One region of the Lysinibacillus sp. Ag94 genome, then DNA from elsewhere that is predicted to be linked to it. Evidence: predicted binding sites of a transcription regulator. Region 1 holds the regulator's gene; the other holds the start of a gene.
The links. The regulator CtsR, encoded in region 1, represses protease genes until heat stress. The targets are predictions, from matches to a motif close to ATGGTCAATAAAGGTCAAACA.
Positions count from the first base shown of each region.

Region 2: the regulator CtsR is predicted to act here: its motif matches at 10,644-10,664, upstream of MY533_RS06880 (Clp protease N-terminal domain-containing protein).

Region 1 covers NZ_CP096780.1:4,520,039-4,535,806, reverse strand. The annotation lists gene MY533_RS21580 (DUF6904 family protein) at 1-695, opposite strand, end outside; gene rluF (23S rRNA pseudouridine(2604) synthase RluF) at 718-1,419, opposite strand; gene adh (aldehyde dehydrogenase) at 1,767-3,287, shown strand; gene MY533_RS21565 (DUF779 domain-containing protein) at 3,309-3,668, shown strand; gene MY533_RS21560 (DUF4003 family protein) at 3,901-4,863, shown strand; gene MY533_RS21555 (aldehyde dehydrogenase family protein) at 4,907-6,334, shown strand; gene MY533_RS21550 (acyl-CoA thioesterase) at 6,404-6,883, shown strand; gene MY533_RS22250 (globin-coupled sensor protein) at 6,931-8,241, opposite strand; gene MY533_RS21535 (hypothetical protein) at 8,536-8,745, shown strand; gene corA (magnesium/cobalt transporter CorA) at 8,852-9,811, opposite strand; gene MY533_RS21525 (class I SAM-dependent methyltransferase) at 9,861-10,547, opposite strand; gene MY533_RS21520 (DUF4870 domain-containing protein) at 10,668-10,973, shown strand; gene MY533_RS21515 (CtsR family transcriptional regulator) at 11,347-11,817, shown strand; gene MY533_RS21510 (UvrB/UvrC motif-containing protein) at 11,831-12,379, shown strand; gene MY533_RS21505 (protein-arginine kinase McsB) at 12,376-13,485, shown strand; gene MY533_RS21500 (ATP-dependent Clp protease ATP-binding subunit) at 13,475-15,768, shown strand, end outside.
Region 2 covers NZ_CP096780.1:1,514,392-1,530,159, forward strand. The annotation lists gene MY533_RS06825 (spore germination protein) at 1-428, shown strand, start outside; gene MY533_RS06830 (Spo0B domain-containing protein) at 1,318-2,622, shown strand; gene MY533_RS06835 (histidine phosphatase family protein) at 3,386-3,949, shown strand; gene MY533_RS06840 (GNAT family N-acetyltransferase) at 3,970-4,818, shown strand; gene MY533_RS06845 (DUF2829 domain-containing protein) at 5,160-5,381, shown strand; gene MY533_RS06850 (3-oxoacyl-ACP reductase) at 5,437-6,192, shown strand; gene MY533_RS06855 (QueT transporter family protein) at 6,345-6,854, shown strand; gene MY533_RS06860 (transcriptional regulator SplA domain-containing protein) at 7,208-7,435, shown strand; gene MY533_RS06865 (hypothetical protein) at 7,965-8,243, shown strand; gene MY533_RS06870 (amino acid permease) at 8,380-9,702, shown strand; gene MY533_RS06875 (YqcI/YcgG family protein) at 9,699-10,463, opposite strand; gene MY533_RS06880 (Clp protease N-terminal domain-containing protein) at 10,684-11,352, shown strand; gene MY533_RS06885 (MarR family winged helix-turn-helix transcriptional regulator) at 11,740-12,177, opposite strand; gene MY533_RS06890 (NAD(P)H-dependent oxidoreductase) at 12,299-12,886, shown strand; gene MY533_RS06895 (HAMP domain-containing sensor histidine kinase) at 12,929-13,999, opposite strand; gene MY533_RS06900 (response regulator transcription factor) at 13,996-14,673, opposite strand; gene MY533_RS06905 (ABC transporter ATP-binding protein) at 14,691-15,768, opposite strand, start outside.

The DNA of each region.
Region 1 (15,768 bases):
TTAGCTTTAATTTCGATTTCATGTAACGATTTTTTTGTAGTAATTGCGGCTTCCATGAGTTGTGATTTTAGCATTACATATTCATTGTCTTCTAACATTAATCGGAGAGCAAATGATGCTAATTGAGCTTTACGCTCCTCTAGGCTTAGTTGAATATACTCTAAGTTCAAAACATCGATGTACTGTGTTGCATACCGGAATGTTAATGGACTTTTAGTATGGAGCATTCTTAAAAATACTAAGTATTCTTCCTCATTAAGCTCCTGCTCTAAACAGTTAGCAACCGCTGCCTGGAATTTACGAATAGCGGCAACATCAATATTCCAATCAGAAGAATCAATTAGCTCCTGATGTAGGCGAATGAAATCGTTTAAAGCGATAGCAGTAAAGATTAGCTCAGGCCAAAGAATCTCTGCTGTGAAATATGCATTTTTGTGGGGAAAAATTAGTTCATGCTGTATCAAAACACTTTTATTGAGACCATTGCTAACAAACTCAAGCTGATGCTCCCCCTGGGCAGCTTGACGTAGATTATAACAAACACGAAGAATGCGCAGGCGCGCTCCTTGATAATCATAATACTTGTTTTCATCACCAGTTATTTTGTAAATAGCATTAATAAGCTCATCTAAATCCCAAAAATCCCCGCTAACACGTGCCCCAGTTAACTGCTCAGTACTTTGAATTGACAGCATAGTTCTATCCCCTTAAACTGCTTTATTTTGGTGTGTATTTAAGTAGTCTAAATAGTTCTGTTCGTTCTTTATCTGTTAAATCGCGCCACTGTCCAACTTTTAAATTGCCAAGCTTAATATTCATAATACGAATGCGTTGTAGACGCTTAACGGAGTAGCCAAGTGCCGAACACATACGACGTATTTGGCGATTTAAACCTTGCTCTAAAATGATTTTAAAGACTTTATCAGATATTTTTTCGACATGACAAGGTAAGGTTGTAGTATCTAAAATATCTACACCCGCTCCCATTTTTTTGATGAATTGCTCCGTAATGGGTTTATCGACTTGCACGATATATTCTTTTTCGTGATGATTTTCAGCACGTAAAATTTTATTGACGATGTCACCATCATTTGTCAGTAATAATAGCCCTTCTGACTCTTTATCTAGTCGTCCAATATGGAAAATGCGAAGAGGATGATTGACAAAATCAACGACATTTCCTTTTATATGACGTTCAGTTGTACTTGTAATTCCTACTGGTTTGTTTAAGGCAATATATACGAGCTGTTCTTCTTTCTTTACCTCTTTTCCATCAACACAAACCATATCACCAGCTGCTACTTGACTACCAACTGTAGCAAGTTCACCATTAATTGTTACTTTACCTTCTTCTACCCATTTATCCGCACCGCGACGAGATACGATGCCTGTTTCACTCAAATATTTATTAATGCGCATACTGTTCTCCTATACATTTATATTATTTTTAAGTATACATTATAGTTGGTCACACCGTGAATTCTAGAAGCTTTTCTAGGAAAAATAACTCATTCCAGGAAAACAACTTTCGTGATTCTCCTCGTCGTTCTACTACCTCATTCCTTGTGCTTTCATACCAATCTGCTTCCTTAATCACAAACGAATTTTAATAGGAATCTAAAAAAATTTAAAAAAGTTGAAATTATTTTTCGTTTCTGACAATATATTGTGTAAGAGGGTATCTATGAAATTATTGTTATTTCGATAAAAAATGACGATATTTGTAGATTATTTTCTCATCATTTTGTGTAAAGGGGAGAAGTAAAATGGTTTATGCATTTCCAAACACTGAAGGGTCGGTAGTTCAATTCAAAGAGAAATATGAAAATTACATTGGTGGGGAATGGACACCTCCAGTGAAAGGACAATACTTTGACAATGTGACACCTGTTACTGGACAAGTTTTTACACAAGTAGCTCGTTCTACTGCTGAGGATATTGAACTTGCACTTGATGCAGCACATGCCGCAAAAGATGCATGGGGAAAAACATCCCCAACAGAGCGTGCAAACATTTTACTTAAAATTGCGGACCGCATAGAACAAAACTTAGAAAAGCTAGCCGTTGCCGAAACATGGGATAACGGAAAAGCGGTACGTGAAACATTAAATGCAGATATCCCTCTTGCAATTGATCATTTCCGCTATTTTGCGGGAGCTTTACGTGCACAGGAAGGCGCAGTAAGCCAAATCGATAACGATACTGTCGCTTATCATTTCCATGAGCCAATTGGGGTAGTAGGTCAAATTATCCCATGGAACTTCCCGTTATTAATGGCTGTTTGGAAGCTAGCACCAGCACTTGCAGCTGGAAACTGTGTGGTGTTAAAACCTGCAGAGCAAACACCAACTTCGATTATGGTGCTCGTTGAATTAATAGAAGATTTATTGCCATCAGGTGTACTAAATGTTGTCAATGGCTTTGGCTTAGAGGCAGGGAAGCCGCTCGCATCAAACCCACGCATCGGTAAAATTGCCTTTACGGGTGAGACAACGACAGGTCGCTTAATTATGCAATATGCTTCACAAAATCTTATTCCAGTTACATTAGAATTGGGCGGCAAATCGCCAAACATCTTCTTTGAGGATATTATGGACGAAGATGATGCCTTTTTAGATAAAGCAGTAGAGGGCTTTGTATTATTCGCATTAAACCAAGGTGAAGTATGTACATGTCCTTCTCGTGCATTAATTCAAGAATCTATTTACGATAAATTTATGGAGCGCGTCCTACAGCGTGTTGAAGCGATTAAAGTTGGAAATCCACTTGATCCGAATACGATGATGGGTGCGCAAGCTTCGAGTGAGCAACTGGAAAAAATCCTTTCTTACTTAGATATTGGTAAGCAAGAAGGTGCAGAATGTCTAATTGGCGGAGAGAAAAATAATGTAGGGTCAGGCTTTGAAAATGGTTACTACATTAAGCCAACTGTCTTCAAAGGACACAATAAAATGCGTATTTTCCAAGAAGAAATTTTCGGACCAGTTGTTGCTGTAACAACATTTAAAACAAAAGAAGAAGCGTTAGAAATCGCGAATGACACATTATACGGTTTGGGTGCAGGTGTATGGACACGTGATATGAATACAGCCTATCGCTTTGGTCGTGGTATTCAAGCAGGACGTGTTTGGACAAACTGCTACCACGCTTATCCTGCACATGCAGCATTCGGTGGCTATAAAATGTCAGGGGTTGGTCGTGAAAACCATAAGATGATGTTAGCTCACTATCAACAAACGAAAAACCTATTAGTTAGCTACAGTGAAAACAAACTTGGTTTCTTCTAATCAATAGGGAGGTGCATGAGCGTGGTCGAGCGAGTTATAGCAACAGAAGAAGCGCTAGCACTAAAAGAATTATTGAAAGAAAAGCATGGTCCTGTTATATTTCATCAATCAGGTGGATGCTGCGACGGCTCTTCGCCAATGTGTTATCCAGAGGGCGACCTACTATTAGGTGATCAAGATGTTTGCCTAGGAGAGATTGGTGGTGCTCCCTTCTATATGCATAAAAATCAATACGACTACTGGAAGCATACACAAATAATCTTAGACGTTGTCGATGGTAGAGGTGGTATGTTTTCACTTGAAGGCGTTGAAGGGAAACGATTCTTAACAAGATCAAGAGCCTTTTCAACAGAGGAGTTAAAGGAATTAGGTTTAATTTAAAGACTTTAGTGACAGCGGCAAACAGTATTGCCGCTGTTTTTTATGTTGATTTATTTGGAAAGTTTATGTGAGGTTATATGGCTACTTGATAGGAGGCTTTCACACAAAAAATCATGTGCTACTGTCGCTTCGTTAGCAGGAATGAAACCAATCCAACGTTATGATGATGAGCCAAAATGAATGAATCCTTTTTTGTTTAATTACGTAAATATGGAAAAGGAGCGTGTTAAACATGGATTTCGTTATGATTGAAAATCAGTTTACAAATATGGTGGAGGATGTCTCGAAGGCTGTTGGCCGGACAGTGGATCGTAAAATTGTGTTAGCCATAGCTAGCAAATATGTGGCATCTGGAAAACCTTTTGATTCTGTTAAATATAAAGAAGTATTACAAGAAATGAAAAAGCAAACTTCATGGACATCTCCGTTAAGAACAACGGTAGGTTATAGTATTGCTGCAAATTTATTAGAGCAAGAAGATCCACAACAAGCCGTAAAAAATTTACTGAACAACGTGAATATAATGAAGGAAGCGAAATTTAGAAGTGGGAACTTTAGTTTTATTGGAGCACAGTTTTTAACTGAAGAGGAAAGTGAGAAGCGTGCACATGCACAGGCGGCACGTGCATTATTTGATGCAATCCGTAAACATCACAAGTTTTTAACGTCATACGATGATATTCCTTATGCAGTATTGTTAAGTAGCCCCTCTGATGATGCGGAGCTACGTGCGGAAACAATGAATCGTTATTATAAAGAATTACGTACGTATAATTTTAATGCGGGTAATGAGCTTCAATGGCTATCGCAATTACTGACTTTCTTATCAGCCCAATATGATAATAATCTAGTGCCAAATGTTGTGACGATCCGTGACACACTAAAGAATCAGGATGTAAAGGTCAAGACGATGCACTATCCTTTACTTGGTTTTTTAGCAATCCTTGAAGTGAATCAAGTACAGCTTCAACAGATTGTTGATGTATATAATGAGTTAAAAGATATGAAACTTTTAAAATGGCATCGTGAATTTGTGTTATTTATGGCCATACAAATTGCAATTTATGATATGGCGCAGGTGCAACAATCCTTATCAATGACGATCATGTCATCTATTGAATTATTAATTCAAGCGCAGCAAGCAGCGATGTTCGCGGCAATGAGTGCAGCTGCTGTAGCATCAAGTTCTTCGTGATAAAATAAAGAAGAACTTGATTTTTTGGAGGTGCATTTGAAGGATGAAGGAAACAAAGCTTTGGATGAATGGCCAATGGCGGAACGCAAAGGAAACATATGAGCTAAGATCGCCCTATAGTGGTGAGGTTATTGCAAAGGTAGCTAAGGCATCAATTTCTGACGTTGAGCAAGCAATAGAAGGTGCACATAAGGCATTCCAAACGTTTAAAAAGACAACAGCCTACGAACGTGCCGAAATATTATATAAAGTGGTTAACATAATGCGCCAGCGCAAAGAGGAATTAGCTGAAATTTTAGCCCTAGAGGCAGGTAAGCCAATATCGGCAGGTTTAACTGAAATAGAACGTACAATAGCAACTTATCAATTTGCTGCGGAGGGTGCTAAGCAAGCAAACGGTGAAACGGTACCGATGGATGCTGCACCAGGGGCAGGAGATCGTATCGGCTGGACAAAACGAGAGCCTATAGGTGTAATTTCAGCCATAACACCATTTAATTTTCCATTCAATTTAGTGGCACATAAATTAGGTCCTGCTTTTGCAGTGGGAAATACGGTAGTCTTAAAGCCAGCGACGCAAACGCCATTAAGCTCTATCGTAATGGCGGAAATTTTCCAGCAAGCGGGTCTACCTAATGGTGCGCTTCAAATTATGACAGGTAGCGGAGGGGAGCTAAGTGATACACTAGTGACCCACCCACTTGTGAAAAAGGTGACATTCACGGGTAGTGGTAAGGTTGGTTTGGGCATTAAAGAAAAAGTAGGCTTGCGTAAAGTCACTTTAGAGCTTGGCTCCAATGCTGCAGTAATTGTCGAGCCATCGACACCAATTGATAAAATTATTTCGCGTTGTGTCGGTGGTGCTTTTAATTTTGCTGGACAAGTTTGTATCTCTTTACAACGTATTTATGTACACGCATCTATTATTGATGAATTTACAAAGGCATTTGTAGCGGGGACAGAAAAATTAGTGGTAGGTGATCCACTAGATACAAATACGGATGTTAGTGCAATGATCAATCCAAAAGAAGTTGAACGTATTCGTCAATGGATTGACGAAGCAAAGTCACAAGGTGCGATAGTTGCAACAGGCGGAACATTTACGGAACGTACTTTAACGCCAACTGTTATGACGAATGTGACGTCGGATATGAAAGTTGTTTGTCAGGAAACATTCGCGCCAATCGTCTCAATTGTTTCATATGAAACATTAGACGACGCTATTCGACTAGTGAATGAGTCGGAACTTGGTTTAAATGCTGGCATTTATACGAATGTGTTACCTGATGCATTACGTGCAGCAGATGAAATACAAGCAGGTGCTGTTATTATTAATGATATTCCGACATTTAGGGTCGATAATATGCCATACGGTGGCGTAAAAATGAGTGGCTACGGGCGCGAAGGTATTAAGTGGGCAATTGAGGAAATGACAGATATGAAATTTATAACGATGAAAAAATCGTTCTAATTTGCATCAACTCTTTTTCTACGATACGATGACGAAAGAAACATTTCATGAAGGGAAGTTGCAAGAGCTATGACAAACAACGCAATACCGATGGGTCAGTCACGTACTGTTCAAACGCGTCTCGTATTACCGCCAGATACAAATAATCACAACTCCATTTTTGGTGGAAGAGTGTTAGCTTATATTGATGAAATTGCTGCAATTACGGCAATGAAGCATGCGAAAGGGCATGTAGTTACAGCCTCTATTGATTCAGTTGATTTTTTATCGGCAGCACATGTAGGGGATATTTTAGAAATCGAAAGTATTGTTTCGTCAACTGGACGTTCTTCAATGGAAGTTTACGTTCGGGTTATTTCACGAAACATTGAAACTCGTGAGGAAAAATTAACGACGGAATCCTTTGTAACGATGGTTGCAGTAGATGATGATGGTAAACCTAAGCCAGTTCCTGCAATTTATCCTGAAACAGATGCAGAAAAACGTCTGTTTGAAACAGGCCCTGCAAGACGAGAACATCGTAAGCAAAAACGGGAATTACCGCATTAAAAGTGAAAAGGGAAATTGACGTATACTGTCAGTTTCCCTTTTTGTGCTTACATTTTTAACTCATTTACCACATTAATCAGTGAATCGGAGGAAGAAGAAACTAGTGTAGCTCCTTGTGACAGTTCAGTAATCAAGTTAGAAATTGTTGAAATATCTCTGGATGTATTTACATACTGCTGTTGAATTCCAGCAACAGCATCGGCGATATCATTAAATGATTTAGATAAACTGTTTTGTGTATCTACGCTATGTTGAATCTTTTGATCCACGTTAATAACTGAATTAGACATTGTTGTAATATTACTTTCTGTTTCTCTAATGAGATGAGAAACATTTTGTACCGCATTTTTTGTCTCTTCTGCAAGCTTACGAACTTCCTCTGCTACAACAGCAAAACCTTTACCATGCTCACCTGCACGGGCTGCCTCGATAGAAGCATTCAATGCTAATAAGTTGGTTTGATCGGCAATTCCCGTAACTAGCCCTACAATCTCTGATATTTTTTGAGAAGATGTGCGTAATTGGTTCATCGTAACTTCAAGACTGTTTACACTTTGCAAAATAACTTGTATTAAATCATTTTGATCTTGTAGCTGCTGCTGTCCGCGTCTGGATTTTTCTTGTGTATCAGCAACGAAGGATAAGCCTTGTTTAGTCGCTACTGCGATATCGTCCGTTTGAGAAGAAATGACTAATAAAGAGGCTGCTGTTTCTTCACTAATCCCATTGAGCTCCTCTGCTGTTTTTTGAATGGTAGTAACAAGTGCGTGTTTTGTATCATCAGCTGCTGCTCGAATGCGTTCCTCTTCTTTTTCATAGGCTTCGATTACAAGCTGCTGCTCGAAGTTAATGATTTTGCAGAAGGCATTGATAGCACGTATGGCATCATGTTTCGATAAATCCAACTCATTTGTAAAGCGTGTAAATGTTGTTGTTAATGACTGAAATGAGGCGATATACCACTTTGATTGTAGACCAATTCGAACATGGGTTTCAGCGATTGCCTTCCGTTCATCAATATAAGCGTTGTTAATATGACTTTCGAAAATATCACTCAAGTGCTTATGTAAAGTAACTTTTAAACGTTCGATTTGTGACGTTCTGTTTATAATATCTAACAAATCTTGGCTTAAACTAATAGCTGCATAAAATTTATCCACCATTTCAGGAACTAAATCTTTAGCTAAAGGCTGTAGTTGTTTAATGATGGCTAAATCCTCAATTGTTAAATCTAATAGTTGCAACTGTTTTTGAAGTTTTGGATAGTTTGATACATCCAATTGTACATTGTTTTTATAATTTTCAGGTGCTAATGTAATTGAGTAGCTAGAATCGTTCTTTTTTGTAAACCAACTCATTGTCTGTTTGCTCCATTCTTTATAAATGCATAGTAGTATATAAAAATCGAATTGCTTAGTTTGTTAATTTTTCGGAATATATGGTATTTAGTCTATTCTACTATTTTTTGTCGTGAATTTGGTTAAAATTTTAGTGTATTTCTTTATTTTTTATAGGCATTATAGACGACTGTCGATTAAAAGTCATGAAATAGACTATTAAAAAGGTAATAGGTAAATTGAATTTAAAATAGGAAACCTGTAAAATACGAACTGTTTAGATTGAACGTAACAATAGTTTTGAGGAGGTATTACATGGAAAAGAAGCGTTTCAAATTTGTTATTCCGGTTATGGTAATTGTAGCGATTGGCTCGGTTTACATGTTAAGAAACTACTATGCTGAAGTACCAGACTTAGAGCAACTATTAATTACTATCTGTGCAACAATAGTATCTGGGGTACTCGCTTACTTTTTATTTCCACAGCAAGGCGAACATAAAATTGATGATCGTGGTCCTTACTGACAGTGGAAAGGCACCTTAGAAAAATCTCAGGTGCCTTTAGTATGTTGTGCGAGTAAACGCTTTGCGCGGGTACTTCTCGTCATCAATGACGATGGTCCCGAAGGAATTAAGGTTTAAATAATTTGAACCAGCCTTTAAGCTTAAAGACTGCCAGCATAAATAAAGCGATAAAAATCATAATTCCGAGTACGATAAAGTAGCTAAATCTCCCGTGTAGCTCTGGCATATATTCGAAATTCATGCCATAAACACCGGCAATGAATGTTAGCGGAATAAAGATTGTTGAAACAATTGTTAAGGTCATCATGATGCCATTCATACGACTAGAGCTCATCGCCATATAGCTATCACGCATATCTGCAGTGAGCTCACGGTTGGATTCAATCATTTCGGTGAGTTTAAGCAGATGATCGTAAATATCTCCGAAATAAGCTCGTTCTGATTTATTTAGTGAAAATCGGTAAGAGTTAAGGATACGATATAATAGATCACGCATTGGTAATATGGTGCGACGTAGATCAAGCAAATCACTACGGAATTCAAACACAATTTTCATAGCGTTAAGGTTACTTTGATAGGTAAGCTCATCTTCTAGTGCATTTAAATGATCCTCAATCTTATAGACAAGCGGGAAATAGTTATCAACGATTTTATCGATTACCTGGTATGTTAAATAGATTGTGCCACGTTCCCAATTCTTTGGCTGTTTTTCCAACATCATTTGTACACGATCTATCTCCGGTGCTGAATTTTTATGAAATGTAACAATAAATTTATTAGAAACAAAAATGTTTACTTCTTCAGCTGTTAATTCTTCGTTAACTCTTTGGATAACAAAGAAGTGGAAATCATCATAAAAATCGAGCTTTGGCCGCTGTAAACGCATTAAACAATCTTCTATAGCGAGTGGGTGAAAATGGAAAAATGTATCTAACAGTAGTTCTTCCTCATCGGTCGGACAATTAAAATCGACCCAGTACCATTCAAATTCGTTTTTGTGTATATCTTCAAGCGGAAAATTCTTTATAAGCTTTTGGTCTTTTGTAATGCCAATTGTACGTATCACAGCATTCACCTCAATTCTGTTAATTATAGCTTAACAGGTGTATATATCTTCACAACAAACTTTCTTTATAACATATCCAACCACCAAATAAAGTAGTCGCAAAGAATCTAGATGGTTTTGTAAAACCTGCCTGCTGTAATAGTGCTAAAATGTCCTCTTCACGCATAAATGAAAGAGAACGTATCGATTTCTCCATTTCTGCTACTTCCGATGGTGTTAGCTTTGTATGCTGTAGCCAATAAGCACGCCATAAATCAAATTGTAGCTCAGTTTCTAAGGAACCTTGCTGCCCATATTTTGAGACGAGGACAAAGGGAGCACCAGGCTTTAAATTATTCGCTATTTCTTGTAATGTTGCAAGCTTCTCCTGATCATCTTGTATAAAGTGAAGCACTAATACACAGCTTGCTGCATCAAACTTCACTGCAGGTAACTGAGTATCCAGTATAGTTCCTTGATATAAAGAAATATTATTAGGTAGAGATTTTAAACGTTCACCAGCGATTTGTAGCATCGCTTCTGACGGATCTATACCAACAAATGACCAATGAGGACTTTTCTCAGCAAGCTGTAAAATCTCATTGCCGCTTCCGGAGCCAACTACTAAAAATTCAGCTGTTTCATGTAACGCAGATTGGTAAAAGGTTTGTGTCAAACGTAGCATTGCATCATAGCTAGGGAGCGTGCGACGAATACCTTTTTCGTATTCGTTTGCAAGTTTGTTATTAAATTCCATCAGTTATCACATGCCTTTCAAAAAAATTTTAAAATCCAATTTATATTTGAAACTATTTAAGAAATAGATCCGTAAATAGTAGTACATAAAATAAAAAATTAAATGGAAGGATTGATATAAATGGAAACTAAATGGTCTAAGGTAATCATACACGCAAGTGCGTTTTTTGCGCCATGGTTAGTACCGATTATATTTTTCTTAATTAGCTCAGATGAAGAGGTAAAAAGTATTTCCGTGCAGGCCTTATTGTTCCAAGTTGTGATGGGGGTATTGATGACAATTTCGGGGATTTTAAGCTTCCTAATCATTGGTATACCGTTCTTAATTGTTTTTGGTATCATGTATTTTATTGCACCAATTATCGGTATTGTGAAGGCTCTATCTGATGAGCATTGGCGTTATCCAATAGTTGGTCGATGGGTATAATTTTTATAGACGCAAGTATATGCTAGTTGCATATGCTTGCGTTTTTTCTATAGCTGAAAAGGGCATCTTATAACTAAGAAACTTATTTCAGCGGTTGTCCAAACATCTGCAGAAATAAGTTGAAAATCATCGCTTCCATACGATAACGGCTAACTGACCTGCATCAAGCTGCTGACGCTACGCTTCCGGGCAAAAAACATCCTGCTCGCCTAACACCAAAGCCGATTCCGGACGCAATTATTCCTGGCATAGGCATAATTAATTTTTTCTAAGTGCGAAATAATTGCAATTATTTTCAAGCGTTTTGTATAATATACTCAAAGAAAGTCAAAGATAGTCAAAGTCAGTGAAGTAAGCGAGGTGTATTCCTAAAATGCGTAATATATCAGACATCATAGAAGGCTACTTAAAGCAAGTGCTTGAATTAGGTGGAGAAGGGCATATTGAAATAAAACGTAGTGAAATCGCAGATAAATTTCAATGTGTGCCCTCACAAATAAATTATGTAATCAATACTAGATTTACTGTCGAGCGAGGTTATCTTGTTGAAAGCAAACGTGGTGGTGGTGGATACATTCGAATTTTACGTGTCCGCGCGAATTCACAAATTGATCTGATTGATGATGTCCTCTCGCAAATAGAAGGTGGGGCATCGCAAACAATGGCAGAAGATTTAGTGTATCGACTAATTGATGAGCAGGTAATTTCTAAGCGAGAAGCGAAATTAATGTTAGCAGCAGTTGATCGCTCAACTCTCGATTTGCAACTCCCGTTACGGGATATTATTCGAGCAAGAATTTTACGAGCGATGCTAACAACGATTAAATATGAACAGCACAAATAAAGAGGTGATGGGAATGATATGCGAACATTGTAAGCAGCGTAATGCGACAGTTACCGTAACACAAATTCAAAATGGTCAAAAAGTAGAGCATCATTATTGTGACGTCTGTGCCTCGCAGTTCCATCCATTTCATGCTGAATTTAAGCAAGAGCCAATATCTATTCAGCAGTTATTATCCAATTGGTTTGGCTCCCCTACATGGCAGCAACAACAAGTGGGTGAAAAACAGCAGGCACCACCACAACCGCAAACATGCCCACAATGTGGATTTACGTATAAACAATTTTTAAAAGAAGGTAAGTTTGGATGCCCTAGCTGCTATGACACTTTTGGTGAACACTTACCGAAGCTCTTTAACCGTATACAGGCTGGTCCTCAACATATAGGAAAAATGCCCGGTGCCCAAAACAATGTCTATGTCATCAAAAAGCAAATTGAAGATATTCGTAAACGTATGAAGATTGCTGTAGATGAAGAACAATTTGAAGAGGCCGCAAAGCTTCGTGATGAAGCGAAGGAACTTGAGAAGCAGCTACAATTTGAAGGTGGTGATGTGTCGTGATGATTGAGTCATTTTTAGAGCGTGCTACACCGATATGGATGAGTGTAGAGGACGATTATTCAGATATTGTCATTAGTACACGCATTCGCCTTGCTCGAAATTTAGATGGTTATCGTTTTCCATTAGCCTTTACAGAGGATGAAGCATTACAGGTGGAACACGCAGTTACACATGCAATCAAGGATAGTACAGAACTTCGAGAAAATTATTCATATTTTGCTATTAAAGACTTAACGTCTTTACAGCGTCAAATACTTGTGGAAAAGCACTTGATTAGTCCTCAGCTTGCAAAAAAAGAGCGAGTTGGCTCCATGCTCTTATCTGATGACGAATCAACTAGCATTATGGTGAACGAAGAAGACCATTTACGCATTCAATGTATGACGGCGAGCTTTCAACTTCAAAAGGCATACGAGCAAGCCAATAAAATTGATCGTACCTTAGAGAAAGCTTTGCCTTACGCATTTCGAGATACATTTGGTTATTTAACAAGTTGTCCAACAAATATTGGTACTGGTTTACGAGCATCTGTCATGATGCACCTGCCTGCCCTTACTCTTACGGGTCAGATGAATCAAATCATTAATGCGATGACACGATTAGGAATGACGGTAAGAGGAATATATGGGGAGGGTAGTGAAAATATAGGGAATGTTTACCAAGTGTCAAATCAGATTACACTAGGGAAAACAGAGGATGATATTTTAGCCGATATCCAAAGTGTCGCTGAAAAAATAATTCAAAAAGAACGACATGCAAGAGGTAAGTTAATGGAAAAAGCAGAGCTTGCCTTAGAAGATCGTGTATACCGTGCTTTAGGGACATTAACACATGCTCGAATTTTAACGAGTGAGGAGGCTGCTACCTGTCTTTCCAATGTTCGTTTAGGAGTAGATTTACGGTTAATTGAAGGTATTAAAGCGACTAAATTAAACGAATGTGTTGTTAGTATGCAACCTGGATTTTTACAGAATTACGCAGGTGACGTTTTGCCACCTACTGAGCGAGATCGCGTACGAGCGGAAATGCTTCGTGAGGCACTATCTCGAGAAAATATGAGTAAGCCTATTATTCGGAGAAAAGGAGAGGATTCATTTGATGTTTAATCGTTTTACACAACGCGCGCAAAAAGTATTACAGCTTGCACAAGAAGAGGCAATTCGTTGGAAACACGAATCAATTGGAACAGAGCATATTCTATTAGGGCTTATCCGTGAAGGTGGCGGTATTGCTGCAAAAGCATTAGAAGCCATTGATATTAGTCCCCAAATGATTGAATCAGGTATTGAAGAGCTTGTAGGGAAAGGTAAAGAAGATGTTGGCCCAATTGTCCACTACACACCTCGTGCTAAAAAGGTAATAGAACTATCAGTCGATGAATCACGTAAATTAGGTCATTCCTATATCGGCACAGAGCATTTACTATTAGCGCTTATTCGTGAGGGTGAAGGTATAGCGGCCCGTGTATTAAATAATGCTGGTGTCGGATTGAATAAGGCTCGTCAGCAAGTGCTATTGTTATTAGGTAATAACGATAATGCTCAATCTGGTCAACAAGCTGCACAGGCTGCCAATACACCAACATTAGATAGCCTTGCGCGTGATTTAACGCAAATTGCTCGTGAAGGCACTTTAGATCCAGTCATTGGTCGAAGCAAGGAAATTACACGTGTTATTGAGGTTCTATCACGTCGTACAAAAAATAACCCTGTATTAATCGGGGAGCCAGGTGTTGGTAAAACAGCTATTGCTGAAGGCTTGGCACAGCAAATTATTAATAATGAAGTCCCAGAAATTCTTCGTGATAAACGTGTTATGACACTTGATATGGGGACAGTTGTTGCTGGAACAAAATATCGTGGTGAATTTGAGGACCGTTTGAAAAAGGTAATGGATGAAATTCGCCAAGCAGGAAATGTTATTTTATTCATCGATGAATTGCACACATTGATCGGTGCGGGTGGTGCAGAAGGTGCCATAGATGCGTCAAATATTTTAAAACCATCTTTAGCACGTGGTGAGCTGCAATGTATTGGTGCAACGACACTAGATGAGTATCGCAAATATATTGAGAAGGATGCGGCATTAGAGCGTCGTTTCCAACCAATTCAAGTTGATGAACCAACTGTAGAAGAAGCAATTCAAATTATTCAAGGCTTACGTGATCGTTATGAAGCACATCACCGTGTGAAAATTACTGATGAAGCAATTGAAGCGGCAGCAAAAATGAGTGATCGATATATTTCTGATCGTTTCTTACCAGATAAGGCGATTGACTTAATCGATGAAGCCGGTTCTAAAGTCCGCTTACGTTCATTCGCAGTGCCACCAAACTTAAAGGCACTTGAAGATAAGCTTGAAAATGTGCGCTCTGAAAAGAATGCAGCTGTCTCAGGTCAAGAATTTGAAAAAGCAGCATCATTAAGAGATACAGAGCAAAAACTAAAAGATGAAATCGAAACTACAAGAAAAAACTGGAAGGAAGAACAAGGTAAAGCCGAGTCAAAAGTGACAGTGGATGATGTAGCAGCGGTAGTATCTATGTGGACTGGAATTCCCGTTTCGAAAATTGCGTCAGAAGAATCGTCTAAGTTATTACAACTTGAAGAAGAGTTACACAAACGAGTTGTAGGTCAAGGAGAAGCAGTAGAGGCAATTTCTCGTGCAATACGTCGCGCGAGAGCTGGCTTGAAAGATCCGAAACGACCAATTGGCTCATTTATTTTCTTAGGCCCTACAGGGGTTGGTAAAACAGAGCTTGCCAGAGCACTAGCTGAGGTTATGTTTGGCGATGAGGACGCAATGATTCGCGTGGATATGTCTGAGTACATGGAAAAACATTCGACTTCCCGTTTAGTTGGTTCACCTCCAGGCTATGTAGGTTTTGATGATGGCGGTCAACTAACAGAAAAGGTTCGTCGTAAACCGTATTCAGTAGTATTACTAGATGAAATTGAGAAGGCACATCCAGATGTTTTCAATATCTTACTTCAAGTACTTGAAGATGGCCGTTTAACAGATTCTAAAGGTCGAGTGGTCGACTTCCGCAATACCGTTGTTATTATGACTTCAAACGTCGGTGCAGATGCTTTAAAATATCAGAAAAACCTTGGCTTTAATGTAGGTGGTACTGATACGAAGTATAAAGATATGAAGGGTACAATGCTCGAGGAATTGAAAAAAGCATTCCGTCCAGAGTTCTTAAACCGTATCGACGAAATGATTGTCTTCCACTCACTAGAAAAAGAACATTTAAAAGAAATCGTCGCAATGATGGCGAATGCTTTAACAAAACGTCTGAAGGAGCAAGACATTTCGTTAGAGTTAACGGATTCGGCACTCGAGAAAATTGCAGAGGAAGGCTATGATCCTCAATACGGTGCTCGCCC
Region 2 (15,768 bases), 1.6 Mb from region 1:
CAAATATACATTTACCCAATGTTATTAGTGGTTCCATAAGTGTTGTTGGGGGGTTAATTATTGGAGATGCAGCTATTAAATCGGGTGTTACGAGTCCTTCCATGATTGTAGTTATCGCTACTTCCAGTATTGCAGCCTATACACTTATCAATCAGTCTATCGTAACAGCAATGAGCATTCTCAGGATTATCATCATTTTAGCATCTGCCTTTTTTGGGTTATTTGGATTCTTCATTTCGGTGTTCTCCATACTTCTTTATACTGCGAATATACGAGTATTAGGTGTTCCATTCTTAAATATGGGCGCAGATTTAGATTGGCAAGAGATAAAAAGATCTTTATTTCGCTTATCTCCAGCAGGTTATCGTACGCGACCTAAATTTTTAAATGTACAGGATAAGACAAAGACATCGAGTAGGAAAAAGTAAATATTTAAAATGTAGAGATCAGGCTTTTATGCCTGATCTTTTTATGTCTTATTTCACTTGACCTTTTATTAACTTGAAGCTTTACGATGAATTTAAAAAATTAATTACATTAGGTAAGGAGAGAAAAGTAATGAGATTTTATGAGGAATTAACGGAAGGCTTGGCCGTTGGATTAGCTTCAAACGCCGAATTCCGTCATTGATATGTATTTTGGCTATAATATTACCTTTCCAGAAATGGGCTGTAAGACGGAAATTAAATTAGAAACTTTGATTTTCAATCCAACATTATATATTGGAAGAGAACTTCCACATGGTTATTGTTACAATTCAAGCAACGAGTATGAAGGAGAAAAATATTCAAGGGCGTCAATCTTAGGAGAGGACGCTGAACCGATTACAATTTCCTTTAAAGATTATTTGGATGACGCTCTAACGCTTCCTAAAAGGTTAAAAGGTTGAATTGATCTAAACAACAAAGATGGAATGGAATAAGTAATATATAATAAGAAAGGTGGCATGATAAAAATTTTGTTCGGCTTTTTAGTTTACTTTCTAGGGAAGGATTATTAAACTAATGGTTGCAACTAGAAGGGTGTTTCGCTCGAAAAATAAAAATTGTTTTAGAATTTTATCAGTCCTGAACAAGACTTCTCCAACATTAATACGGGAAGGAGATAGCCCAAAAGTAAGTGGCGATAAAGTAGGTTGGTAATAGTCAAAACTTGCTTGGGATGATAAGATAAGAACGAATAGTGTTATTTAGAGAGGCGAAAAATCTGGAATCTTATACATAACAAAAAGCCGATTCCGGACGTCATTATGCGAAGGCCAAGCCCAACTAAATTAAGGCATTATTCATGTCTATAGATGAGGAAGTACCAGTTTGTATGAAAACACGAAAAATAAAACTAATTTTACTACTATCAATTATCTTATTAATATTGTTTACAAGTTTAAACATCTTTACATCCTACATAAAAATGAAAAAGACAGTTGAAGAGTCAATAGCTAACCAAAGTCTGGAAGCTGCTAGTTCTATTGCATCTTCAATTGATGTAGAGGCGTACAAAAAATTTTTAGATAACCCTGTGAAAAACGATTATTATTGGCAATTAAGAAATTACTTAAATGATGCAAGAGTAAAAATAGGTGCCTTATTTGTTTATACATTAGAGATTGATAATCCAAAGGTATCCAAAGCAATGATTATGGGTTTACCACCTGAATCTAAAGGCTTTGATATTGGAATGGACTGTACAGTACCCGAGATGCAAGTGCAAAGAGCTTTTAAAGGAGAAACCTTTGTAACAGAAGTAATAGCAGATCCTATATACGGGTCTTACTTAACTGTTGGTGCACCGATCAAAGATAAAGCAGGGAAGATTATTGCATACATAGGAATTGATATTAGTGCAGACACATTAAATGGCATCAAGGGAAAAGTAATCAAAGACAATCTTTTTATCTTTATTTTTAATGGTTTGCTCATTTTAATCGTTATTTGCTCTGTTTTCTTCTTACAGAGATGGTATCAAAAAGAAGTAGCGAAGGAAGTTGGAGCGACAGAAGATACATATCAAGCAGAAATTAAAACTTTAATCACTTCCGTGTCCTCTTTAAGACATGATTTCACCAATCATATACAAGTGTTACATGGATTTCTGCAATTAGACAAACCTGATCAGGCCAAACAATATTTATCTTCACTTTCCAAAGAGGTTCAGGCAATTAGGTCACTCAAATTAAATATTGATCATCCTGGCTTGGCAATATTATTACAAACGAAAAAACTAACTGCACAAAATCATAATATTGATATGGATTTTTCAGTCTCACAGGATGCATTTAATAAAATTAAAACAACGGATTTAATCAAAATCTTGTCGAATTTAATAGATAATGCGATTGATGCGGCAAATGAATTACCGGAAGAGCAACGAAAAATTACAATTTGCTGTAAAGCTGATGATAATCAATATGAATTTAAGGTTACAAATACTGGACCAAATATTATACAGGCAGGGCAAATATTCAAGCAAGGATTCTCTACTAAAAAGCCAGGAATTGGTAAAATAAGAGGGCAGGGCTTGTTTATTGTGAATGAAATTGTTAATAAGTACGACGGTCAAATTTCTATCGATTCATCAAAACATTTAGAGACAACAGCAATAGTTACCATTCCAATAAAGTAAATTTCCAAACTTCATAAAAATAAAGCGTTAAAGTAATGCAAATAAAGCCGTCGGATTGGACGGCTTTTTTTGCAATTATAATACGCCCGCATTTCTAAGTAACGCTCTCTAAATAGTTTTTATATTCCTCGCTCATCTTTGATTTCAGTAGTTGCTTTTATCGATTCTACTCCTTCTAGCCGTGTTCCTAACTCATCTGCCTTCCGTTTAAAGCTTCAAACTTAGCATAATCCTCGAACTGCTCCAAGCCCTTTTACATTCCCTTATAGATTATCTTCTTGCTCTCCCCTAGAATCACTAAAGCCGTGGATTTCGTTTTATTGTAATAAGGGTCTTTAAAGTTGTTTGCACTCAATGAAATTGTGTAATTCTTGATCAACAGCAAACGGATTGCCTTTTGCTTTTGAAAGACGGGAAAAGGTGAATAATGGAATTCCAACAAATAAGGATAGAATAAGATTTCAAAAATCTGATGAATTGGATTAAATTAAAGCTGCATAAAGGGCTACCGTTAGGGAAATGGGCTTAGCGTTGCAAACCCGTATTTTCCTGACGGTACCCATATAATAAAGTTTCATCTTACGCAAAACGCCTAAATGGGGAGGTTTACCGGCTAAATAAAGGGAATGCGGATGAAATTAGCTGCTCTACTGCTGAAGTAACTCTCGCTATGTAAAAAGCTTTTTTAACTTTCATTTTACATTTTTTGAGCGATTCTTTTCATATATTATTAATAATCAAAATGGTACTCTATTAGGGGGAGATGAAATATTTGGATAAATCAATCCTTTCTTTATTGAAAAAGGGTGGATTCATTTTGTATGCGAGGCATGGCCAAGCGACTGTTGGGGTAGATCAGACAAATTTAAATTTTCAAGATTGCTATACGCAAAGAAATTTGTCTGACGTTGGGCGCAGGGAGGCCATTTACTTTGGACAAATGCTTCGCTATTATCAAATCCCGATCAGTTCACCGATTGTCGCAAGTCCGTTTTGTCGAACAATTGAAACGGCACAGCTCGCATTTCCATATGCCTATATCCAAATTGATCCAATCGGGTATGAAATTTATAAATTGGGTGGAAACATACCTATCGTTGAAAAAACAAATATATTATCAAATCTGCAATCGATGTTAGAAAGAAAGCCACCACATGGTACGAATCAAGTGATCGTTGCCCATAGCTTTCCCGAAGATGTTGGGTTAGGGAATATTTCTAATATGGGAATGGTTATTGTTAGGCCAAATGGTCCTGGAAATGGGTATGAAATAATAAAAAAATTAACTTTAGAAGATCTACCACTTTTAGGTAGTGGCTCTAATTAAGCTAGGGATGGGAGAAAAGCATGGAAATAAAAACAGTTTCACAGTGCACTTTAGCGGAAGTTTTAAAAGCTTGGAATAAAGGCTTTGAGGGATATTTTGTTCAAATAGAAATGAATGAAGAGCTGTTTTTAAACCGCCTCGTTAAAGAAGGATTATCGTCAGAGCTTTCAATTGTCGCATTTGATCGAAATAATCCTGTAGGCATTGTATTAAATGGCTTTAGAGAAATGGATGGAAAGAAAATCGCTTGGAATGGTGGAACAGGTATCTCTCCCGACTATCGCGGTCAAGGTGTTTCTCGTGTTTTAATGGAAGAAACAAACGCCATCTATGAAAGAGAGAATGTAGAAGTTGCAACGCTTGAAGCTATAAAAGAGAATAAAGTAGCCATTGCGTTATATGAGAAGCATGGCTATACAATTACAAATAAATTGCTGTTTTTAAGTGGCGAATATGAAGCAAAAGTAAAGGAACAGGCCGCAATTCATGTAGAAACTATTCGGCCAGAGCAGCTTCCTTATTTATTTTTTTACCAGGAAGATGTTCCTTGGCAATGTAGCTGGCAAAGTAATAAACAAGGTGAAGCGAAAGTTTTTTTCAACGAGAATAATGAAGCGATTGGTTATATGTTATATAAAATCGTATGGGATATGGATGGAGCAATCGACCACATAGTGCTTTATCAATTAGTGTTATTGGAAAATGGCAAGGTAGAGCATATACCACACTTTATCGCAAGCATTACAAATCACAAAGTAAATTTAGCCACAGTTAACTTTTTAGCAAGCAATCCAGCGGCGAGCTATTTGATGGAGAATGGGCTAGAGGTAAAGACAGAGCAAGTGCAAATGAAGAAGAAAATGGATTGATAGGTGAGTAGAGAAAACTACACAAGGCTTGAAATATCATAGTTTAGCTCTAACGTTGATAAATTTACATTAAACTCGAATTGTTTCAAGTATAGCCTATGGTGAATATCACAGAATTTGGTTCTTATATAGGATGTTGCCTAAAAATCACTGCGTCTATGCGCTAACGGCTAACTGACTACTTTACGTAGGCTTGAGTACAAAGATGATTCCGGCCGGCCGCTTTGTTGATCCGTTGCGGACAGCTACAATTATGTGAGGCATAATTGATTAGGTTGTCAACATTTGAAATTTCCAGTATACTAATCCGATAAAGAAAGTAAATAAAAGGATGAAGTTAAATGACGTTTGAAGAGATATTACCACGCTTAAAAGCAGGAGAAAAAGTAATTCGTAAAGGATGGGGCGGTGCTGAATTATATGTGAAGCTTGTTGGACAAAGCGAACATGATGGCGAGGCTTTGAATCCTTATTTTTTAATTAATGTACGTGGTGAGGGCTATACAATGTTCACACCAACAGTCTGTGATTTATTAGCGGAAGATTGGGTAATTGTCAATTAATCGAAAGAGCCATCTCAAATGAGGTGGTTTCTTTGTTTTTTGAGGAGAGATATGTATGAAGTTTGAAGAATATAACGGTAAAACGGTATTTGTAACGGGGGCTGCTTCAGGTATTGGTCAAGCTCAAGCTATTGCATTTTTAGAAAATGGGGCAAGTGTATTCGGGTTTGATTTAGATGAGCAAGGGTTAGAAAGTCTACATTATCAATATCCTGAACAATTTGCCTATAAAGTAGGCAGTGTATGCAATAAAGACGATGTAGAGCAAGCGTTTGAAGCGGCGCTTTCAATATTTAAACAAGTAGATATTTTATTAAATACCGCAGGCGTATTAGATGGCTTTGCTAAAACGCTTGATACCGATGAGGCGCTTTGGGATAAAATTATGAATACTAATGTAAAAGGTACTTATTTTGTGACAAATACGATATTACCCCATATGGTTAAACGAAAATCAGGCACAATCGTTAATATGGCATCTATCGCTGGACTTGTTGCTGGCGGTGGGGGCGCAGCGTATACAGCATCCAAACATGCAATTGTCGGCTATACGAAGCAGTTAGACTTAGATTATTGTCGTGAAGGAATTCGTGCCAATGCCATTGCACCTGGAGCCATTCAAACACCGATGAACAAAGCAGATTTTGAAGGTGATGGTGCGATCGCAAAATGGGTCGCCGATGAAACGCCTGCTGGACGCTGGGCCCAACCACATGAAGTGGCGAGTTTAACACTTTATTTAGCTAGTCCATCAGCTGATTATATACACGGTGCAATTATACCGATTGATGGCGGATGGCTTACTAAATAGTATTGTTTAATCGTAAATTGTTCTGCTATAATACGCAAGTAAGCAAAATTTAGCTTGCACTGCGGCACTTCAGATAGGGTGAAAAGCTCTCTTCCTTTGGCCGTAGTTATTACTAAAATAGCGGATATGCTATTTTACAAAGGAGAATAAAATTGCATACATCTATTGTAAAAGATTCCAGCCGTGCTTCTGTAACCGAACTTACAAAGACGGCACTTGTTGCAGCTTTATATGTGGCTGTAACAGTTTTATTGTCTGTCATTAGTTTTGGGGCAGTTCAACTACGTTTGTCGGAAATGTTTAACTACCTGGCCCTCTATAACAAGCGCTATGTATTAGCCGTGACGCTAGGAGTAGTACTCGCAAATTTCATGTCACCAACGTGGGTATTAGATGTACCTATTGGTGGAATTGCGACATTTCTAGTTTTAATTCTTTGCCGCAGCGTAACGAAAAATATAACAAATGATATAATGAAAATGGTTATTACTGCATTGATTTTTGCTGTATCGATGTTTACCGTTGCAGGACAATTAACAATTCTCAATGATTTTCCTTTTTGGGCGACCTGGTTTACTGTAGGTGTTGGGGAGTTGCTATCCATGACTGTTGGTGGTATGACTATTTATTTATTGAATAAAAAAATTGATTTGACGAAATAAATTGAAGAGTAATGCAAGTCACATTAAAAGGTGACTTGCTTTTTTTGATGTTAAAAGAGAAACAGGCTTTGCGATCAGCCAGCGGAGCGCCTGAATGTTTAGAGAAGCCTTAAATTGTACCACCATCAATAACTTCTGCTGTAACAAATAATTCTGTTGCAAGAAGAGAGGAAGAGCTATCCCCATCTGGTACAAAGCTACATTATCGAACACGAGGCGTTCCATAATGTAAAAGAATCTGCCGTCACTTTTGTCCGACTTAAAGAGCTTTATTTGCAATTAAATATTTTTAAATAGTGATAATTAATCTCTTCTTACACCAAACTAGTGGAAAGGCATAGGAAGGTGATGGAATGAAACAACAGCAATATAGTGCAGGAGATATAGTTTTCATTTTTTATCAATATCCATCTATTCAGCAAGTAGTAAACATACAGGAAGCTGCAGTAGTGAACAATCCAGATAATCCAAAGGAGCTAGCGCTATTTCTCTTTGAGACGTATTACCCGTTAACAGATGATATGTTAATATTTACGAGCGAAATGGATGCTGAGCAAGCTTATCACCAATATTTTCATTGATGGAGGTAGAACAAGAGATCCTCTTGTAAAAATTGATTTACTGTCCCTCAACGAAATGAAACAGCTTTTCAAACACTCTTTGAGAGAAAACAAAAGCTTAATTAACTTTGTGCTATCAATGCTGAATTGGAAAGGAGCGCTTTGTGCAAGCGCTAAGCCGATTCTAGATGCACTCATAAGTGATTAATGAGTTATTGCATTGTCTTTTATTCTTTATAAAGAATAACTAAAATGGACTGCCGTATAATTCATCCCCATTCGATACTTTAAGATACCTGAAAAAATACCTCTAATCACTTTAGGTCCTCTTTAACTAAACCTTTATTTCTAAAACTTCTCTTTTTACAGTATGTTCTAAGCTTTCCCCTAATTCGATCAAAACCGCCTGGAAGCCCCAAATCCCCATTTATAAACAGTTTATTTGCGTTATTGAGATAGTTAAAACAAAAAAATCCTCCTTTAATTTGTATAATCTTAATCTTGGTGGTAACGCTAACAAAGATAGTCATGAAGAAAGGGGGAATACATTATGGACTCATTTCAACCGAATTGTTGGTCGGAGCATGAAGAACTTAAGGTTGTTATGCTTTGTGCACCTTCCAAATTAGATGTACCAGATTTAACAATAGCTGAAAATGTAGGATGGGATGCTGCTGTTAATCATGTAAAAGCAATGGACAATTTCATGGGATTTAAGACAACACTAGAAAATGCAGGTGTCAAGGTTATTGATTATTCGGAAGAGCTATCAACTGATGTAAAAACAGTGAGTGAACAGCTTATAATAGATACTTTGTTCGCGATCTAGCCTGTGTAATAGGAAATAGCATGTTCTATGGAGCGGCGGTTAGTTCGCTAAGGCTGAAAAAGGCGGTGGTGGCATTCGTTGCATGACATTGCCATTGTTAAGAAAGTAGCCAGAAAATGCAGGAGGCTTGATCAAAATGACATCTAAAACAAGTAAAGGGAGGTTGTCTTGGTGGCAGCTTTCGCTTCTCGGTATAGGTTGTACACTAGGAACAGGCTTTTTTCTTGGGACAAGTATGGCCATTCATAAGAGTGGACCTGCTGTTGTGATTCCTTTTTTGTTAGCGGCCATTGCTACGTATATTGTCTATGATGCCCTTGTTAAGATGTCAGTTGATAATCCGGATAAGGGATCATTCCGTACTTATGCAAAGCAAGCTTTTGGCAATTGGGCAGGATTCAGTAATGGCTGGATTTACTTGATTTCTGAGATGCTCATTATGGGCAGCCAATTGACGGCGCTCGGTATTTTCACAAAGCTGTGGTTTCCGGCGCTTCCTTTATGGGTTGCTGCGTCTATTTATGCTGCACTTGGGTTAGCCGTTATTCTAACGGGTATGAAGGGCTTTGAAAAATTTCAAAATATTTTTGGTGCGTTAAAGGCAGCGGCGGTTGTGATGTTTATTATAGTAGCGGCTGTCTTACTAATAAAAGGATTTAATTCGGAATCAACGACACTCGATGCATTGTATGCAAATTATGGAGAATTTTTCTCGCAAGGTGTGAAAGGACTATGGCTTGGGCTACTATATGCCTTTTATGCATTTGGTGGAATTGAAGTTATGGGTTTAATGGTCATTGATTTAAAAAATCCTAAAGAAGCACCGAAAGCTGGAAAAGTCATGATTATTGCTATAACTGTCATTTTTATAATGGCTATTATGCTTGCCTTGGCGCTTGTATCTTGGAAGGACTTTAATATTGAGGAAAGCCCATTTATTACAGCGCTTAACGGTTATCACATTCCTTTTTTTGCAGACATTTTTAATGGTGTGTTAATTATTGCAGGTTTTTCAACAATGGTAGGCTCGTTATATGCGGTTATTACGATTCTCATTACTTTGGCAGAGGATCATGATGCGCCAACGGCTTTGGCGAAAAAAGGAAAGATGAAAATTCCATTTCCTGCATTTCTGTTTTTAGCTAGTGGTTTAATCGTCACTATTATTATTGGCTTTCTTATGCCAGAAAAGATTTTTGAATATTTGGTTACAGCAGCAGGCTTAATGCTAATTTATAACTGGCTCTTTATCTTAGTGACATATAGAAAGCTAATGGAGTTGTCGAAGTGGGAGCATGTGAAGAATGGTATTGGGATGTTGCTCATTATAGTGACGGTGTCTGGGACGTTAGGGGAAAAAACAAGCAGACTCGGTTTTTTCGTGAGCCTGCTTTTTATCATCATCATTGGAATTGCAACTTTCATTGTCATGAAAAGGCAAAAACACAGTAATGTTTAATGCTCTTTGTTCTGAAGAGCATGTTGCATTCGTAAAAAAGGACATTTCGATGCACTACTATTATCATCACTTAAAAAATACTGCTTCCATTCATAACTACCTTCTTGCCCATACCATTTTAAATCAGAATGAGCTGGAATAGCGTCGTATTCGTTAATGCGTTGACGAATAAGCTTTTTTAACTTTCGACCAAAGACAGTAGTGTCGTTCATTTCCTCAAATATCCAGCGTGGTTGAAATGCCATTAATAAAGTAGAAAAATTACGACTCTTGCGCAATTTATGTGCGGGCGTTGCACAAGACACAAAATAAGGCGCACCGTTAAAACAAAATTCCCATTCATGATGTGCTGGATCAGTTGGAATTTCCTTTGGCCAATCGATATCATCGAATTTCGTCAAATTGTTTAAAACAAACCAAAATAAATTTCTATAATCTGCAACATTGAAATTTTTATGCATATCATTAGGGGTTTTAAAGAAAATAGTATGTGTTGTATATTTACCAAACGTTTTAGCGCACTTATCGTATTCTTTTAAGCATCGTGCTAACGTCTTGATCGATTGCTCCTGTCGTGGATCTCCGATAAAACTATAGCGTAGCTCATTCGATAAAAAGCCTTTTCTAGCTGGAATACAGGGAAACGTATTTGCTTCATCTGCAACCATGGCAGCGAAGTCGGTATATGCTGACTGTTGCCATAATGGAAGTGTTTCAAAATGATCTTCAATCCACTTCCTGTCTAACACTGCTGCTTCCACTTATGTCTCCTCCTTCTATACATCTTTATACTATTTAGGAAAGAGCAAATGGGTGACGATGTATTGGCATTTTTCTGAATTGGAAAAACAAGGGGAATTCCCGCTAAATAGATCGGATTTTATTTATAGAAAAAATGATTAATGATACGATAAGTTCTGACAATTAAAAATTACATATAGCTCGATCATTAAGGTCAAATGAACGAAGGGATGAGAGTAAATGAATTCAGTTAATATAAAATTAACAAATCGTATGTTAAGAATCTTCAAGAATGCAGAAAAGGAAGCTGCCTCTTCACAACATAAAGTGTTACAGCCTATTCATTTTTTACTTGCTTGTCTAAAAGAAAAAGAGGGGGTCCTTGGCGAAATAGTAATAAAATGTACGATAGATGAAGCTTCTATAAGAAATTTAATGCATGAACTTGATCTAAAATCAGACAAGAAAGTTACGAGCCATACTTTATTTAACGTTCCTATAACAAATGATGTTTTAACAGTATTGGAACAAGCGACTTTTTATATGCAAAACTATAACCAGGTTTATATAAATGAAGGTCACTTACTTAAAGCGTTAATAAGGGCGAATATGCTGGACGAATTCGTTTCAGAAGAAGACAAGAAAATAATTTTAAAGCTTGGTACCACTTCGCGGGATATGGTTGCACATCTTCACAATTATCAATTCCCGGTTTCGATTTCTAGTAATATTCGTAGAGTCAATCGCGATGATAAAAGCAAGCTAATTCATTTTGTAGAAAGTCACTTTTCGCAAGAATGGTCAGAAACGATTAACAGTGCCTTTTTAAGTACTACGCCTCCCATCTATGTAGCTTTTGATCATAATAGTTTCGGAGTTAGGGGTAAAATAGTCGGTTGTTTGGGATAGAACAAATCAGTTTATCTTCATTCAGCAGAAGAATTCCACCTCTGAAGATGGCGAGATGAATAAAGTGTGGTTCTTTTCAGCCAAACACTTATTGAATGAAGATAAAGCCTCCGGCGTATGTCACGGATTTTTAAGGAATGAATTGTGCAGGCACAATTCAAAATCCGAACGCAATTACGCCTTGGGGTAATTCATCAAAGTGTGAGATTAAACATATTGCTGTATTAGCTGATCAAAGAGGAAAAGGTATTGGCAGTCGACGCTATGTTTTTTTCATAACTAGCCAAGGAGAGAAATACCCGGGTGTGGAACGCTTTCTATGCCAATATAATAAACAGTAAAAGAACCTGCAATGCTTGTCTTAATGAAAAGCATGCAGGTTTTCATTTATGATTTTGGGTTAAAGACTTTATCGTTAAGAACGTTTAATGCATGATGAATATCCTCTATATCTTCTTTAGATGCATGTTGGATAAGTTGTTGAAAGCGCTCTTCTATACAGGCAAATGCTTCTCCCATTATTTTTTCTCCATCCTCTGTAAGGCAAACATAGTGCTTTCTTCGATCTTCAGTATCGCTAATTTTTTTAATAAACTTTCTTTCCTGTAATTTTCGTAATTCACGGCTTGTATTAGGTAAGGACATATGCTGGCAATCACTAATTTCAGTAGGTGTAACTGGCTGACTTACTGTTATATATTCTAGAATTTTATATTGAACTGGTGTAATTTGATCGATTTTAACGTTTTGAGTTAGTTCATGCGTTACTTGGTGTACCGCTGTTGTAAAAGCTACGAACTGATTAAATAATTGTTTTTTGTCCAAATAAGCTCACCTCTTACTGACAAGATAACAAAAAACTTATCTCAAAACAATTATCATTTGACAACTAAATTCAGAAGGTTTATTATTTCGTTATCAAATGATAAGTAATGGAGGACTTATGATGAATACATTAATTATTTATACATATCCCAATCATAATAGTTTGAATTATGCTTTTTTACAGGAGGCTATTAAGGGTTGTCATGACAATCCACTCATTAATGAGATTCAAGTATTAGATTTATACGAGGAGCAATTTAACCCAATTTTAGTATTTCATGAACATAAACGCCGTCGTGATATGTTTCGTGATCCGAAGCTAGAGAAATATCGTCAACAAATTAAGTGGGCTGATAAAATCGTTTTTGTTTATCCGATATGGTGGGGAAGACCACCAGCAATGCTTTTAGGGTATATTGATCAATTATTTGCGGCCAATTTTGCCTATAAAGATAAAAAGGGACTATTTCCTGAGGGGCTTCTAAAAGGAAAATCAGTGGTCTGTATTTCGACAATGAAAGGGCCAACAAAATATCCATTATTATTGCTCAATAATGCGCATAAAATATTAATGAAAAGAGCGTTATTTAATTTTGTTGGTATTAAACAAGTGAAGTTTTTTGAATTTGGCAATATGGAAAGTAAGAAGGGGGGACAAAGCAAAAAACTTGAAAAAGTTTATCAATATTTTAGAAAAGTAGCTTACTAGTTCAGCTGCCTAATAGACTCGTGCAGATGAAGAAAGAATCTCCTATTCGTTTGCACGAGTCTCATTGATTTCTAATGGCAGTGTTACAAAAAACGTTGTAAATTCAGCTGGTATACTTTCAACGGTAATTGTTCCGTTATGCATATCGATGATTTTCTTTACTATAGATAGTCCTAATCCACTTCCGCCATTGTCAGCAGTTCTTGATTGGTCTGCTTTATAAAATCTTTCGAATACATGCTTTTGTTGTTCTACTGTTAAACCGATACCGTTATCATGAATGTTGATAGTGATTGCATCCATTTGTTTTGTCATAGAAATCGTAATGGTACCAGCAGCTGGAGTGAATTTAATGCTGTTGCTTAGTAAATTCATCCATACTTGATTCATTAAATCTTCATCAGCCATGACCGAAATGTTTTCTAATTGCAGATCCATGTCGATATTTTTGACTAGCCAATTTGGTTCCAGCGTTAGTACGACATTACGCAATTGCTTATCGAGTCGGTAATGCCTTGGCTCAAAGGGATGATGTTGTGATTCTAACGACGTTAGCTTTAGTAAATTGTCACTAATTTTTGATAGTCGATTACTTTCCATCTCAATGATGGCTAAATAATGCTGTCGTTTATCCTCCGGGAGGTCAATGTTTTTCAATGCTTTAGCAAAGCCGTTAATAGATGTTAGAGGCGACTGAATTTCATGAGATACATTCGAGATAAATTCTTGACGCATTCTTTCCATTTCACCTAATTCGACTGCCATATGGTTGATGCCATGTATTAATTGACCAAATTGATCTTCATCTGTTTTCAGATCTAATTTAACAGTAAAATCACCTTTAGCAATCCTGCTTAATGCATTTACAATCGTATTCCAATAGTTCCGTTGTCTTTTTAGCCCTATTAAAAAGCTGATGATGGCTGAACAAGCAAAGAGAACAAAAACACCAACTACCGTCCATAATTGCAGCCAGAAACCTTGTGGATGTTCGCCTAACCAATCATAAATCCAGGACGTTATGTGGTAGGAAATTAAAGCAAAGAAGATGCTAATGATAAGAAGAAGCATTAAAGTTAAAAAAAGCTTTAAAAAATTTTTTAGTCTTCTCATGAAACAAGTTCCAATCGATAGCCTAGGCCGCGAATTGTACGAATAGAGAATCCGCTTGTTTCTTGGGGGAAACGTTGACGAAGTCTTTTAATGTGAACATCGACTGTCCGTTCATCACCTTCATAATCATATCCCCAAATTTCTTCGATTAACTGTTCACGTGAAAAAGTTTTTCCGGCATAGCTTGCTAACGTAAATAATAGTTCAAATTCCTTTAAACGAAGTGTTAAAGACTCACCGTTATACAAGACTTCATGTGTATTTCGATTTAACTTAATATTGCCAGCTTCCACAAGTTGAGATAGGGAAATATGGTATCTTTTAAGTATCGATTTTACACGGACAATCAACTCTGCTGGCTCAAATGGTTTAACAAGATAATCATCTGTTCCAAGATGAAAGCCCTTGACCTTTTGTGACGTTTCTCCTTTTGCGGTTAACATTAAGATGGGGAGATTATCATTAAATGAACGTATTTCTTCGCATAATTCCCAGCCGTTCATCTTTGGCATCATGATATCCATAATAATCATATCCACCTTATCAGCATCCAATTTGGACAGTGCATCCACACCGTCCGTAGCTTCAATTACCTCTAAACCTTCATTTTGTAAAAATACCTTAATTAATTCTCGAATATGCGCATCATCATCTACAACTAATAGTTTTGTCATGTTAACATATCCCTTCGTTATTCCTCTTTTATTCGTAATTGTTGTTTGGCAAACTCACGGTACATATCATGCGTCTCAAATAAAGTATCATGTGTGCCACTGCCTGTAATATGTCCTTTCTCTACAAAAAGGATTTGATCTGCATCTACTACTGTTGAAAGGCGGTGTGCAATGACAAGCGTTGTTCTACCTTGCATTAAATTATCCAATGCTTTTTGAACATAAATTTCCGATTTACTATCTAGACTAGATGTTGCTTCATCTAGCATTAATATTTGAGGGTCACGCAAAAGTGCTCTTGCGATAGAGATTCGTTGTCGTTGACCACCAGAAAGCTTAATGCCTCGTTCTCCTACCTCTGTATCAAATTGCTCAGGTAATTCATTGATAAAATGATCGGCATAGGCCATTTTAGCAACTTTATTAAGTTCTTCATCCTGCACTTCTCTGTCAATGCCATAGCAAATATTTTCACGAATGGTACCAGACAGCAGTGCACTCTCCTGAGTAACGTAGCCGATTTGGCTTCTCCAGGAATGTAGGGAGTATGTGTTGATAGGGGTTTTTCCAAGTGTAATACGTCCGTTAATAGGCTGATAATATCTTTCTAACAGAGAAAATATTGTTGTTTTTCCTCCGCCACTAGGTCCTACGATGGCCGTCACCTGACCTGGTTCAATGGTAAAATTAATATTCGATAAAATTAGGTCTTCTCCATAAGCAAAGTCAACATTTTTTACATAAATCGGTTGATCCACTTTTTCTACTGTGTGTCCTTCGAAAATATGTTCTTCCTCATGCTCAAGTAATGCACTAATGCGTTCCGTAGCACCCATTGCTTTTTGAAGCTGTGTAAAGAACATCGTTAATTGGGTCATCGGCATAATAATTTGGATTAAATATAAAATAAAGGCCACCATGTCGCCTGCTGTAAGCTCTCCTGAAGAAACGCGTATACCGCCATAACCAATAATGGCCACAAGGACTGACATTAAAATAAACGAAATGAGAGGCGAAATAAGTGCATGGATTTTAGACTCTTTTAAGCCAAACGTAAAAAGGTTTGTTATGCCTTTCTTGCCACGCTCATATTCA